4 regions of the Methylocella sp. CPCC 101449 genome follow, and region 3 is predicted to be linked to each of the others. Evidence: predicted binding sites of a transcription regulator. Region 3 holds the regulator's gene; each other region holds the start of a gene.
What was found. Region 3 encodes PhoB, which activates phosphate uptake and scavenging genes when phosphate is short. Its sites were predicted from a motif close to TGTCATNNANCTGTCAT; they were not measured.
Positions count from the first base shown of each region.

Region 1: a site for PhoB is predicted at 2,240-2,256, ahead of OIM99_RS02110 (Orn/Lys/Arg decarboxylase N-terminal domain-containing protein). Genes of this name have one in related genera too.
Region 2: a site for PhoB is predicted at 1,884-1,900, ahead of OIM99_RS23065 (YdcH family protein). Genes of this name have one in related genera too.
Region 4: a site for PhoB is predicted at 1,642-1,658, ahead of OIM99_RS03250 (UDP-2,3-diacylglucosamine diphosphatase). Genes of this name have one in related genera too.

Region 1 is NZ_JAPDHU010000001.1:456,095-459,673, forward strand. It holds gene OIM99_RS02110 (Orn/Lys/Arg decarboxylase N-terminal domain-containing protein) at 1-2,197, opposite strand, end outside; gene OIM99_RS02115 (ATP-binding cassette domain-containing protein) at 2,362-3,141, opposite strand; gene OIM99_RS02120 (TonB family protein) at 3,189-3,579, opposite strand, start outside.
Region 2 is NZ_JAPDHU010000003.1:608,996-612,574, forward strand. It holds gene OIM99_RS23050 (5-(carboxyamino)imidazole ribonucleotide synthase) at 1-928, opposite strand, end outside; gene purE (5-(carboxyamino)imidazole ribonucleotide mutase) at 933-1,394, opposite strand; gene OIM99_RS23060 (DUF465 domain-containing protein) at 1,525-1,743, opposite strand; gene OIM99_RS23065 (YdcH family protein) at 1,970-2,155, shown strand; gene OIM99_RS23070 (hypothetical protein) at 2,338-2,616, opposite strand; gene OIM99_RS23075 (hypothetical protein) at 2,825-3,579, shown strand, end outside.
Region 3 is NZ_JAPDHU010000001.1:899,319-902,897, reverse strand. It holds gene OIM99_RS03995 (O-succinylhomoserine sulfhydrylase) at 1-958, shown strand, start outside; gene OIM99_RS03990 (GcrA family cell cycle regulator) at 1,404-1,940, shown strand; gene phoB (phosphate regulon transcriptional regulator PhoB) at 2,034-2,798, opposite strand; gene phoU (phosphate signaling complex protein PhoU) at 2,809-3,531, opposite strand; gene pstB (phosphate ABC transporter ATP-binding protein PstB) at 3,553-3,579, opposite strand, start outside.
Region 4 is NZ_JAPDHU010000001.1:721,274-724,852, reverse strand. It holds gene OIM99_RS03260 (CoA-acylating methylmalonate-semialdehyde dehydrogenase) at 1-294, opposite strand, end outside; gene OIM99_RS03255 (glycosyltransferase) at 387-1,616, opposite strand; gene OIM99_RS03250 (UDP-2,3-diacylglucosamine diphosphatase) at 1,752-2,549, shown strand; gene OIM99_RS03245 (glycosyltransferase family 1 protein) at 2,646-3,579, opposite strand, start outside.

The sequences.
Region 1 (3,579 bases), 440 kb from region 3:
CGCCCGGCACGATCGTGGCGATACCGGGGGGATAAACCACGAAGGGCGTCGTCGCGACACGGCCGGCAATGGCGTCGATGGGCAGGTAGTCGACGTCATTGCGAACGAGGCAGCGCGCCGCGTCGCGGGGCGACAGAACGATTTCAGGCAGATGCTCGGCAGAAAATTGCTTCGCCTGAAGGGCGCTGACACCGGCCGCGCGGAAAAAGCGATGCATCTCCCCGCACAGATCGCGCAACCGCACGCCCGCGTAACGCTTCGACCTGCGCCTGTAGAATTCGGGGATGGCTTCTTCCAGGAGCGCATTGTCGTCGTGCAGCTTTTTGAAGGCGACCAGTCCGCTCACCAGGGTTCCCGCCTTGCTGGCCTCGATGCCCGGCGTCAGCAGGAAGAGCAAAGAATTGAGGTCGTTCTTCTCAGCAACGATGCGGTTTTCGCGCAAATATTGGGCGACGACGGGGGCTGGGATACCGTGTTCGGCGTAGCTGCCGGTCGCGCGGTCGAAGCCTGGTGTCAGCAGTGTCAGCTTGTTCGGATCCGTCATCGCGAAACCCGCCGCCATATCGGGGAAGCCGTGCCAGGCCTCGCCGGGCGCAAGCTGCCAATAAGCAGGATTGCTCGCCAGTTGATCGGTGCTGATCGTTTCCCAGGCGACATTGTGGCTGCCGCCCTCGCGCGACACGTCCGGAATGGCAACGCGATCAGGCACGAAGGGCTCGAAGAACCAGCGGCGTTCCGGCCGCGCCTCCTTCTCTTCGAACTCGCGACGCACCGCGCGAATCTTTTTGCGCAGTTCGATGCCCAGCCGGATCGTGTCGTCCCACAGCACTTCGCCGGAACGGCCCTTCATCATCTGCGCACCGACATCGAGTGACGCGAAGAGCGGATAGAAGGGCGACGTCGAGGCATATTGCATGAAGCTCTCGTTGAAGCGCCGGTGCTCGACCCGCCGCTTCTGGCCGTGGATATGGCGGTCTTTCAAATGGATCTGCGACGCCTGCGAGAAGCTCGCGAGTTGTTTATGGGTCGATTGCGTGGCGATGATGCCCGGCGCATCGGGCCCCAGATTGGTGAGCCCCATGGCGAACCGCCCCGCATAGAGCGGATGGAATTTCATGAAGCCGGCCCAGGCCTCGTCGAACAGGATATATTCGCAGAGGTGCCCGATGCGCTCCAGGATCATCTGCGCATTGTGGATCGTGCCGTCGTAAGTGCATTGTTCGACGACCGCGACGCGGAAGGGACGCGGCTTGCGCCACGCCTCCGGGTCCTTGACCAGAGGATGATTGCGGATGCGCTGACGCAAAGCGTCTTCATCAAAGGCATCCCATGCCATGGGACCGATCAGCCCCCAGGCATTGCGAACCGTCGGCACATAGACCGGGATGCCACCGCTGATCATCAGCGCGCCATGATGGGCCGCCTTGTGGTTGTTGCGGTCGAACAGCACAAGATCGCCATCAGTCACCAGCGCCGCGAGCGCGACCTTGTTCGAGGTCGAGGTGCCATTGAGGACGAAGTAGGTCTTTTCAGCTCCAAAAATCTTCGCCGCTTCTTTCTGTGCCTGAAGCGCCGGACCCTCATGGGTCAACAAATCGCCAAGATCGAGCACGGAATTGTCGAGATCGTCGCGAAAGACGGCTTCTCCAAGATGTTCCATGAACACCCGGCCGATCGGGCTGCGGCTATAGAACACGCCGCCATTGTGGCCGGGACAGGTCCAGAGCTGGTTACCCTCTTCCGCATAGTCGACGAGCGTGCCGAAGAACGGTGTTTTCAGCGTCTCGGCATATTGCTTCAGGCGGCTGATGAGGTTCTTGGCGATGAAGGGCGGCGTCTCCTCCGAAAGGAAGACATAGCCGTCGATGAAATCAAGCACTTCGACGGGCACGTCCTCGAACCGCTTGCGGCGAATCAGCAATATGATCGGAAAGTCGAGACCGCGACGACGCATCAGGTTGATCAGCGCCGCGGTCTTGCCCTCCAGGCCTTTCTTGCCCCAGTCGACCACCATGCAGCCGATGGCGGCATCGGTCTGCACCGCGATTTCGGCATCCTCGAGTTTGCGCGCCTTGACGACCTCGAAACCGGAACGTTCGATTTCACTGACAATCTGATTGACGCGGACGCCCTCGAGATCGTCCGCTTCAAAAATAGGCGTCGAGAAGAGGAACGTGAAACGTCTGAAATAGTCCATATCTGCCCCGATCGAATGAATATCGATCTGTCGCCGCCTTAGATGACAGTATGGTGACTATAGGATATCGCTGCGACAAGCCCTAGCACTGCCTGCCGGGGCTTGTCAGAGGAGGGTCAGCCCCGACAGTCGCTCTCCCCGACACCCTTCTGGGGCATCGCGCCCTATCTGACGTAGCTGATGGGCAGGCCCGAGACGGGATGGGGCATGATGTCCATGGCGACACCGTAAATCGACTGCAAAGCGGCCGGTGTCATGATCTCGGAAGGCGCACCGCGCACGATCAACTTGCCGCTGTGCAGCGCGATGATCTCGTCGCAGAAACGCGCCGCCATGTTGACGTCGTGCAAGACGACGACGACACCGAGACCGCGTTCGCGCGCCAGACGTTGGACAAGCGACAGCACATCGATCTGATGGGCGACGTCAAGCGCCGAGATCGGTTCATCGAGCAACAGGCATTCGGCATCCTGTGCCACCAGCATGGCGAGCCACACGCGCTGGCGCTCACCCCCCGAAAGCGTATCAACCAGACGATCGGCGAAAGGCTCGACGTCGGTCAGTTTCATCGCTTCCGCCACTTTATCGCGATCGCTCTGGCCGAAGCGGCCCAGCGCCCCATGCCAGGGATAGCGGCCCAGCGCCACAAGCTCCTTGACCAGCATGCCCGAGGCTGGCGGCGTCTGTTGCGGCAGATAGGCGACCTTGCGGGCAAACGGCCTGTCGCCCCAGTCCTTCAACGTTTTGCCCTCGAAACGAACCGTACCGCTCGTGACCGGCTGTTGACGCGCCAGCAGTTTGAGCAAAGTCGACTTGCCCGAACCATTATGACCGATGAGCCCGACAACGCGCCGCGCCGGCAAGGTCATGGTCAACGGTTCGAGCAGCCGCCGCTCGGGGATGGCGAACGTGACATCGTCGAGCTGGAAGAGCGGTTCGCTCATGGTGTTCCCAGCGGCGGTTGTCGCGCGGTCGAGTAAGCTAAGATCTGTCATCTGTTGAACCTGATGGGCACGGCGAGGGTAATGGCGCCACCGCCCATATTGGCGGGAGGGGCGGGAACAGGGCTGGCACGGCGCGGCAACGACACGGCCTCGGCATCAAGCGCGGAATCGCCAGAGCCTGCGACGAGACGCGCGCCGACGACAGCGCCCGAACGATTGATGGTGAAAGCGATGGTGACCGTACCGGCGCCGGCCGCGCCAGCCGGAAAGCGCTTGTAGCGATTGAGATGGGCGACCAGGCTGCTGCGCCAAGTCGCCGGAGAAACGGACGACGCGCCCGAGGCGCCGGCCGCCGGAGCGGCGGCGGTCTGCGCGCGTTGCGCCTGACTCGCCGGCGGTGCCGTCGTCTGGCGCACCCGTGGTCGCTCGGGATGAATC
Region 2 (3,579 bases), on a different contig from region 3:
GCCAGCCGCAGATCGCCCGGATATGCTGCGCGAACTGCGACGTCACCGCACCATCGATCGTCCAATGGCCGGAATTGTGCACACGCGGCGCGATTTCATTGACGATCAGGCCTTCCGTGCCCGAACGCTTGTCCTCGACCACGAACATTTCGACCGCGATTACCCCGACATAGCCCAGCGCATCGACGATACGGCGGGTGATTTCGGTCGCCTGATGGGCAGTGGTGGCGGCGATCCGCGCCGGCACCAGAGTGCGCGACAGAATATGATGCTCGTGCTCGTTTTCGCAGACGTCCCAGGCCGCGAACGAGCCATCCCGGCCGCGCGCGGCGATCACAGAGACTTCGCGCACAAACGGCACCGTGCCCTCGAGAATGCAGGCGTGGCCGCCCAAGCCACGGAACACGCTGGCGAGGTCCGCGCCCTCGCGCACCACCGCCTGGCCCTTGCCGTCATAGCCGAAACGGCGGGTTTTCAGAATCGAAGGACGCCCGATTTGTGCCACGGCGCGCGCCAGGCTGCCGGCATCGTCGACCGCCTTATAGGGCGCCGTCGCAATACCGATCTTGTTCAGGAAATCCTTCTCCACCAGCCGATCCTGGGTGGTGGCGAGTGCCAAGGCATCGGGCAGAACCGGCAACCGCGCCGACAGGAAAGCAGCGGTCGCCGCCGGTACGTTCTCGAATTCATAGGTCACCACCGCGACCGCTTCGGCGAAGGCTGCGAGAGCCTGCTCGTCCTCATAAGGGGCGATGGTCATGAAGGTCGAGACGTCGCAGGCCGGACCGCGATCCGGCGCGAAAATATGGGTTTTCAGCCCGAGATTGGCCGCCGCCAGCGCCAGCATGCGTCCAAGCTGGCCCGATCCCAGAATTCCAACGGTAGCGCCCGGTGCGACAGGCGGAAGCGGCGTGTGTGAAATGGCCATCCAATCAGTTTCCGCTCGGCTTTTCCGCTACGCTGCTGCTCTGGGCCGCGCGCCAGGCATCGAGGCGGCCAGCGAGGGCCTTGTCCTGCAGGCTGAGAACGGCGGCGGCCAGCAGCGCCGCATTGACGGCGCCAGCCCGGCCGATCGCCAGGGTTCCGACCGGGATACCGGCCGGCATTTGCACGATCGACAGAAGAGAATCCATGCCGGAAAGGGCCTTCGATTCCACAGGCACGCCGAAAACCGGCAGCGGCGTCATCGAGGCGGCCATCCCCGGCAGATGCGCCGCGCCGCCCGCTCCCGCGATAATCACCTTGAATCCAGCCTCGCGCGCGCCTTTGGCGAAGGCCACCAGCCGATCGGGGGTGCGATGCGCTGAAACGATACGGGCTTCGAAGCCAATACCCAGCGCCTCCAGCGTCTCGGCAGCGTGACGCATGGTTTCCCAGTCGGACTGGCTTCCCATGATGATGGCGACCGGAGCGGAGGTCTGACTCACTGGATTTCCCCTTATCGGGCAAGGCTGGCGAACATAAGCAAAGTTGGCGGAGATAGACGAAGCGGCGCGGCCTCGCAAGCCACGCCGGCCAAAGGCATCAGGCGATGATATCAGGCGTCAACTGATCCTCGACCACCTGAATGCGATCGCGCAGCAGCAATTTGCGCTTCTTCAAACGCTGCACCTGCAATTGATCGACCGTCCCAACCGCCTGCAACGCGGCAATGGCTGCATCCAGATCGCGATGTTCTTCCCGCAGTCGCTCAAGCTCTGCCATAAATGCGGCGCGCTCTTCTTCACTCAGTCTGATCGACATTTCTTTTCAACACCCGCGGGAACACGAATCGCCGACATTGCACGCTTAGCCGACAAACAGTTCAATGATATTGACCTATACAAGGCTTGCAATGCGCGCATTCGTTTACCTGGTGGGTTTCGTCGCGCCTTTCACCAAATGTGAAGGATAGACGACAGAAATCCGCTTGAGGCTTCTCCGTTTTGTGGCACACTTTTATGTCCGCAACACCGAAAGGAGATGCAGGATGACAGTGGCAAGTCACATCGCTGAATTGGAACGCCGCCACTCGGCGCTCGAAAGACAGATCGAGACCTCCCGCCTAAGCCCAGCCTCCGACCCTCTTAAAACCGCGGAACTGAAACGCAAAAAACTAAAGCTCCGGGACGAAATCGAGAAACTGCGCGCCCAAGGCCGCATCGCCGTTCACTAACCCCTCCGACAGAAATATTCACCTGCCATCAGATGAGCGAACCCGGCCAACCCCTAGGTTGACCGGGCGGGTGAATGTCGATGTCGGCAGGTTGGCCAAACGGCTCAAAGCCGAGCGCCCACGCGCTCGGCTCACCCGGCACGAAGCCGGTTCCAGGCAACGATTGGCCTCGAGGGACTGATTTAGTGCTGATGTTCCTGAGTGAGCGTCGGCAGCGCCAGCTTGCTGAGCAGATAGTCGACCTTCCCTGCCGGCAGGTGCCGCACGAGCAGGGCCAGACCGGCCGCCATCTCGACCTGAGCATTGGCCATTTCGCCAATCATCCGCGCCTGGTCGCGGTGATCCCCGCTGGCAGCCTCGGTGACGCTTTTCAGAGCGGCCACCGCATGCGCCATTTCCTGCGCGGCGCGATCCAGATGATCGCTGGCCATGTCGATGGCCTTGGAGCAGCTCTGCAGCATAAGTCGTCTCCCGACGCGGATCGTCCGCGCTAACTGGAGAAAGTGTGCTATAATATCAGGAGTTTACCTAAGCCCATGACGTTATTCACCTGCTAGTGGCGGCGAAACGGTGGCGGACGTTACATGGCGCTAAATTAAAAGGCTCATTTTGCTTTGGTTTACCCCATGCTACGCTATACGATGAACTAACGTGCTACATTAGATTAGAATGTCGGAAAGTTCCCCTCAGCGCCCTCCTTTCTCCGAGATCGAGCAGCAGCAGATCGAATCTTCGCTGCGCGATATCTTGGCGCAGGATGATTTTAAGGCGTCGGGCCGTTTGAGCGCCTTCCTCAAGTTCATCGTCACCGAGACCCTGGAGGGGCGGGCCGACCGGCTCAAAGCGTTCAGCATCGCCGTCACCGTCTATGGCCGGGACGATACGTTCGACCCGCAGGCCAATTCCATCGTCCGTGTCGAAGCCACCCGCCTGCGCCGGATGCTCGAGCGCTATTTTCGCGAGAACGGCCGCGACGCGCCGATCGAAATCCGGATCCCGAAGGGGCGCTATGTCCCGGAATTCATCCGCCGCGAACCGCCCGACCCCGCCCCGTCCCGCGCTGGTCTGGACGATTTCCGGCCCGACAATCGCGCCTCCGACGGTCGACCGAGCGGAAACGATCCCGCATCCCTGCGGCGCAGCTTCCCGCCCGTACCCCGCCGTTCGATCGGCCTGTGGTCCACCCTCGCAGCCGCCGCCATCCTGCTGACGGGTCTCGCGGTTTTCGTCGTCTGGCAGCAGTTGGACCGTGCGCCCGAAGCAAACGCCCCCAGCCTGCCGCGCTTCGCCGACACTGATCTCCCGGAATCCACCGACAGTTTCCGCCCGGTCGAGCCGACCATCGCGGTCGCCTTGCGCGAAACCACCGATCCCGGGCTGGCGCGCCTGGGGCAGCGCATCAAAGATTCCATCGAGCACGAATT
Region 3 (3,579 bases):
AGGCGCTGAATCGGCCCGGGCCACCGCCACCGGCATGGCGGCCGTCACCGCCGCCATCGTCGGCCAGCTCAAGGCGGGCGATCACATCGTCGCCGCCAAAGCGCTGTTCGGCTCCTGCCGCTATGTCGTTGAGGATCTGATGCCGCGTTTCGGCGTGGCCTGTACCCTGGTGGACGGCACCGACCTCGCGCAATGGCGCGCCGCCGTGCGCCCCAATACCAAGACCTTCTTCCTCGAAAGCCCGACCAATCCGCAGCTCGAGATCATCGATATCGCAGCCGTGGCGAAGATCGCCCATGATGCCGGCGCGACTTTGGTGGTCGACAACGTCTTCGCCACGCCCATTCTGCAAAGCCCGTTGCAACTCGGCGCCGATTGCGTCGTCTATTCGGCGACCAAACATGTCGACGGCCAGGGCCGCGTGCTCGGCGGCTGCATTCTGGCGTCGGAAGCCTTCATCCAGGCGCACATTCACAATTTCCTGCGCCAGACCGGCCCGGCCATCTCCCCCTTCAATGCCTGGGTGATGTTGAAGTCGCTTGAAACCCTGCCGCTGCGCGTCAACCAGCAGATGCGCAATGCCGAGCGGGTGGCCGATTTCCTGGCCGAGCAGAGCGCCATCAACTACGTGCTCTATCCTTCGCGTAAGGATCATCCGCAGCACGAGCTGGCCATGCGCCAGATGTCGGGTGGCGGCACCGTGGTGGTGATCGATGTGAAGGGTGGCAAGCAAGCCGCCTTCCGCATGGCCAATGCCTTCTCCATCATCAAGATTTCCAACAATCTGGGCGACGCGAAAAGCATCGTCACCCATCCGGCGACGACCACCCATCAGCGTCTGCCGCAGGCCGATCGTGAAGCGATGGGGATTGGCGAGGGCATGCTGCGCCTGTCCATCGGCCTCGAAGACATCGAAGACATTCTGGAAGATTTCCAGGCCGGCATCGCGGCGATTTAGCCGTCACAACGTTGCTGGCTTGCCTTTGATGAGCCCATCAAAGGCAAGCCAGAGGGCGTTAAGGCGCTACAAAAACCCGCCACACTTGCCGTTTACGGTCCTGCCGGCGTGAAGGCAGTGGATAAGTAGAGGCTTGTCCGCCGGCCCCGACGCGCCGCATCCCAGCGTCGGCAAACTCAATGTTTGCATGGAGTTGATACCGCCACAGCCGGCGCCGGGATCGTCGAAAAGCAGCGAAGGGCTTGGGGAAAACGGATTTCACCCACATGAACATTGAACAGGGACTCTTGCGCGTGATTCTACGGCTAGTGTAGATTCAACGCTGTCTACTACGACATTTCGTGCGGCGGACCTTTCAGCAAGCGTGACATGCGTCCAACGCTCACCGGTACATCCGGGGAGCGGGCCAGACGGATTCACGGCAAAACGGACTTAGGAGAACAGCATGTCCTGGACCGATGAGCGCGTTGAGACGCTCCGTAAGCTCTGGTCGGATGGTCACAGCGCCAGCCAGATCGCAGCCGAGATCGGCAATGGCATCACGCGCAATGCGGTGATCGGCAAGGTGCACCGGCTTGGTCTGTCGGGCCGCGTCAAGGCGCCGTCGACGGCCGCGCCGCGCCCCCGTGTCTCGCAGCCTCGCGCCCATCGGCCGGCGGCGGTTCAGCGGTCGGGCACCATGGGCGGTGGTATGGTGCGCGGCAATACCGCGCTCGCCTTCGCGCCGCGCGCCTATGAGGCGCCGGTGCTCAAGCCGATCGAGGAAGTCCTGCTGCCGATGTCGGAGCGGGTGACGATCATGGAGCTGAAGGAAGCCATGTGCCGCTGGCCGCTCGGCGATCCCGCGACATCCGAGTTCCGCTACTGCGGCGGCAAGTCCGATCCCGGTGCCACCTACTGCCCCTATCATTCGCGCATGGCCTATCAGCCGGCGCAAGATCGCCGCAACCGCTCGAAGATGCAGGTTCCGCGGCTGACCTGATCAGGCAGCTATTCGGAAAAGTTAAAGGCGTGTGATCAATCACACGCCTTTTTTCTTTTCGGCTTCGGTGAAGTGGATCAATCCCGCGAGCAATCAATCCCGCTCGAAAGTCTCGTCGAAGGAATAGCCGGCGCCGCGCACCGTGCGTAGCGGATCGCGTTCGCGGCCGCGGCTGATCGCCTTGCGCAGGCGCCCGATGTGCACGTCGACCGTGCGTTCGTCGATATCGATGGACAGGCCCCACACCGCGTCGAGCAGTTGCGCGCGTGAGAAGACGCGGCCCGGCTTTTCCATCAGATGTTCGAGCAACCGGAATTCGGTGGGACCCAGATGCAATTCGCGGCCGTTGCGATGGACGCGGCGCGTTTCGCGATCGAGTTCGATCGGTCCACGTTGCAGCTTGGTGGCGATGCGTTCCGGCCGCGAGCGGCGCAGAAGAGCATGTACCCGGGCCATCAGTTCCGGCACCGAGAACGGTTTCACCACATAGTCGTCGGCGCCGACCGAAAGGCCGCGCACCCGTTCCTGTTCCTCGCCGCGCGCGGTGAGCATGATCACCGGCAGGCCTTTGGTCGCCTCCCGCGCCCGCAGGCGTCGGCAGATTTCCAGGCCCGAGACGCCGGGCAGCATCCAGTCGAGGATCAGGAGATCGGGCACCTCCTCGGCGAGGCGGATTTCCGCCTCGTCGCCCCGTTCGATCCTTTCCACGGTGAATCCGGCCGCTTCCAGATTGTAGGCAAGCAGCAGCGCGATGGCCGGCTCATCCTCGACTATGAGGATGCGCGGTGCGGTCGCCTCGTTGCGTGGCCGCCTGTCGTTCACAGACACGGGTTTCGATTCATTCGTGAAAGTCTGCATGGATCAGCCTCTATTTTGCCGCCGCTGCTTGAGACTCAAGACCCGATGATCCACCCTTGGGTCGTTCCACCGGCAGCGGTTCGCCGGTGACGAGATAATGTACGGTTTCCGCGATGTTGGTCGCGTGATCGCCGATCCGCTCGATGTTCTTCGAGCAGAACAGCAGATGGGTGCAGAACGAAATGTTGCGCGGATCTTCCATCATGAAGGTGAGGAGATCGCGGAAGACGGAGTCTTCCAGCGCGTCGACATCAGCGTCGCGCCGCCACACTTCGTCGGCCGCCGCCACGTTCTTCTGAGCATAGGCGTCGAGCACGTTCTTGAGCTGAATGGCCGCGATATCGGCCATGTGCTTGAGACCGACGAGCGTGCGCGGCACGCGCATGTCGCCGGAAATCTTCGTCGTGCGCTTGGCGATGTTCTTGCAGAGATCGCCGACACGTTCCAGATCGCTGGCGATATGGATGGCGGCGACCAGTTCTCTGAGATCGACGGCCATGGGCTGGCGCCGGGCGATGGTCAGCACGGCCTTTTCTTCGATCTCGCGCTGCAAAGCGTCGAGCTTGGGGTCACGTTCGATGGTGCGGCGAGCCAGGTCCGCATCGAGGCGCGACAGCGCGTCGATGGCGTCATAAAGCATCTTCTCCGCGATCCCGCCCATTTCGGCGAGGCGGCTGCCGATGAAGTGCAGCTCCTCGTCATAGGCCTTCACGGTATGCTGGTCGGTGGTCATGTTGATCTCCGGAATCCTGTCTCAGCCGAAGCGGCCGGTGATGTAGTC
Region 4 (3,579 bases), 180 kb from region 3:
GGCATCGGGAATGGTCTTGCCGTGTTCGCGCGCCAACAGTTCGGCGAGCTGGTCCATGTCGCGGTTGAGCAGGTCGACGAACTTCATCATCACGCGGGCGCGGCGTTGCGGATTGGTGGCGGCCCAATTCGGTTGCGCGGCGAGGGCGTTTTCGATGGCGGCGCGGACTTCCGCTTTCGAGGCCAGCGGCACTTTGGAAACGGTTTCGCCGGTCATCGGCTCATAGGCTTCGGTGAAACGTCCGGACGTGCCTTTGACGTGTTGGCCGCCGATGAAATGTGTCAGTTCGCGCATGATGTGTTTCCTTCCGCTGATCGATTTTTAGCGCGGAGGAATTGTTAAGGGGAAGGGATAAATCGGTGCGCTTAGCCTTATGAATAAGGCGGTCAGGAGCGGCGCAAGGTCTTCAGGGACCGCACCAGGGAAACCCGCGCGAGGCGCGCGGAACCCGCCGTGATGACATTGGCGATGATCTGCGGGCGCTGCAGCACGCGGCGCTTCGGCGCCGCCGCCAGATCGACCTTGTTGCCGTTCCAGGTCACCGAGCGGCCGAAGAAGGCGCAGAAATAGAGCGCGGGCAACAGGATATCGCGCAGCAGCATGGCCGGCAGCAGGGCCGCCGATCGCGGCCAGCCAGCAATGCGGGTCAAGAGCCATTCCGGAATGTACCAGACCGCCAGGAACACCGCGGTGGCCGCCAGGAGATTGATCCCGGCGCCATGGGCCGCGACCAGGGCGGCCGCCAGCGGCGGCAGTGTGCCACTGAAGATTTCCGGCGCGAAGAGGACAGGAAAACTGGCGCGCCGCAGCCGCGCCCAGCGCAGATGCCGGCCCCAGACCTGGGTCAGGGAGCGACGGCCGAGCAATTGCGGATAGGGCGGCCCGGCGACGGCTATGCCGCGGGCCTTGCCGCGCATCATCTTGGTGGCGGCGGCATCTTCGGCCGGTTCACTGGCGAGGGATTCGAGGCCGCCGCGTTCGAGATCGGCACGGCGGAACATCAGCGATTTGCCCTGGGCGAAACCGGAGCCGAGCGTGTCGACCGCATATTGGATGCGCGCCTGATAGCTGTTGAGCATGGCGCATTCGACCATCGACCAGAAGCCCTCGGGCCGATCGCCGAAAGCCGGCGCCGTCACCATGCCGGCATCCTCGCGCCAGGCGCCGGTCAGGCGATGCAGATAGTCGGGCGCGACGAGCAGATTGCTGTCGACGAAAACGATGATGTCGAAGCGGGCATTGCGGAAGCCCTTCGCCATGTTGTTGAGCTTCGGATTGGGGCCGAGGCGCTCCATGCCGAAGAGCAGGCGGGCGGGGATATGCGGATGCCGGTCGATGGCGGCTTGCGTCAGCGGCACGATGGGATCTTGTGCATCGGCGACGCAGAAAATCAGCTCGTAGTCGGGCCAGTCGATCTGGAAGGACGCTTCGATCGTTTCCTTCGAATAGGGCTCGAGGCCGCAGAGCGGGCGGACGATGGTAATGCCTTTGGGCTTGCCGATCGTGCCAATGGGCGCGCCCTTCCGGCACCGGACCATGGCGATCGCGGCGCTGGCGACCTGGATGGTGAGAAGCGAGGCGGCGAGTGCTGCGGCGGACTGCGCGAGAATCGACATTGCGAATCCTGGGTAACCCGTCCCGTTGACGGAAGTATGACGCGGCCTGTCACGAAAGTGAGACACAAATCACGCATGCCGCTCTCGTCAGCCATGCATGAATCGTCTGACTATCGAATGGGCGAGACCGAAGCGATGTCCGAAACCAGACATGTCCGAACCCTCTTCCTCTCGGATGTTCATCTGGGAACACGCGGCTGCCAGGCGGCGGTCCTCCTCGATTTTCTCAAGGTCTACGAAGCCGACACAATCTATCTGGTCGGCGACATCGTCGACGGCTGGCGCCTGCGCCAGAGCTGGTACTGGCCGCAAAGCCATAACGACGTGGTGCAGAAGATGCTGCGCAAGGTGCGCAAGGGCACGCGCGTCATCTACGTGCCGGGCAACCATGATGAATTTTTCCGCGATTATGTCGGCTCGAATTTCGGCGGCATCGAGATCGAGGAAGAGGCTATTCATCGTTGCGCCGATGGCCGCTCGATGTTCATCCTGCATGGCGACAAATTCGACACGGTGGTGCGCAACGTGCGCTGGCTCGCGCTGCTGGGCGACTGGGCTTACGACTTCGCCATCTGGCTCAACGGCCATATCGCCCGCGTGCGCCGCTATTTCGGTCTGCCCTATTGGTCCTTCTCGCAATGGAGCAAGGACAAGGTCAAACGCGCGGTCAGCTTCATCAGCGCCTTCGAACAGGCCGTGGTGACGGACGCGCGCCGGCATGGCGTCGACATGGTTCTGTGCGGCCACATCCATAAGCCGACAATGCGCACCATCGACGGCGTGCTCTACATCAACACCGGCGATTGGGTGGAATCCTGCTCGGCTGTCGTCGAGAACGAGGATGGTCGCTTGGAGCTGATTCACTGGCATCAGGTGGCGGATGCGTTCGCGCCGGTTTCGGTGAAAGAGCTGAGCGGCGAACTGGTCGCCTGATCCGTCATTGCGAGAAGCGCAGCGACGAAGCAATCCAAGGCGGGCCGTAGAACGCCAGGAAGTGCCTGCGGTACAGGCATCTTTACGTTGAAAGCCCTATCCCCACGGTAGACTGGTCGCCGCCTTGGCATTTTCCACGATCGAGAGAAAGCTACGCGCGCTGCGCTCCAGGCTGTGCGACGCGCCGACCTTGCGGCAGAGTGCCTTGTCGATGCGTAGCGCCGACAGCGCCGCCTGACGCAGATCCGTGCCGATCACGCCGCAAGCTTCGCCATCGAAAATGGCGCGTGCGCCATCGGAAGGATAGCAGGCGACCGGCAAACCCGCAGCCAAAGCTTCCGCCATGACGAGGCCAAAAGTATCGGTGCGGCTGGGAAACACAAAGACATCGGCGGCGCGATAGACGGCGCCGAGATCGGCGCTCGACAGGGCGCCGAGAAAACGCACCTGCGGATATTTCTGTTGCAGCATCGCCCGCGCCGGGCCATCGCCGGCGACGATCTTGGTGCCGGGCAGATCGAGTTCGAGAAAGGCCTCGATGTTCTTTTCCACCGCCAGCCGGCCGGCGAAGAGAAACCACGGCCGCGGCAGATCGAACTGCGCCACCGGGCCTTCGGCAAATACTTTGGTGTCGACGCCCCGTTTCCAATGCACCATGCGGGCAAAGCCGTGGCCGCGTAATTCGCCGGCGAGCGCTTGCGTCGCTGCCATGGTTGCGGCCGCGCCATTGTGGAACCAGCGCAGCGCCGCATAGCTCCAGCGCTCGGGGATTGGCCAGCGCGCCGCGATATATTCGGGATAGCGCGTGTGGAAACAGGTGGTGAAGGGGATGCGGCGGCGGTGGCAGTAGAGCCGGGCCAGCAGGCCGATCGGCCCTTCGGTAGCGATATGGACGATATGCGGCGCGATGGCGGCGATGCGATGGGGCACGCTGCGCGGCGGCGGCAGGGCCAGCCGGATGGCCGGATAGGAGGGCATCGGCACCGAGCGATAGCCCTGGGGTGTCAGCAGATGCAGATCGACGCCCAGC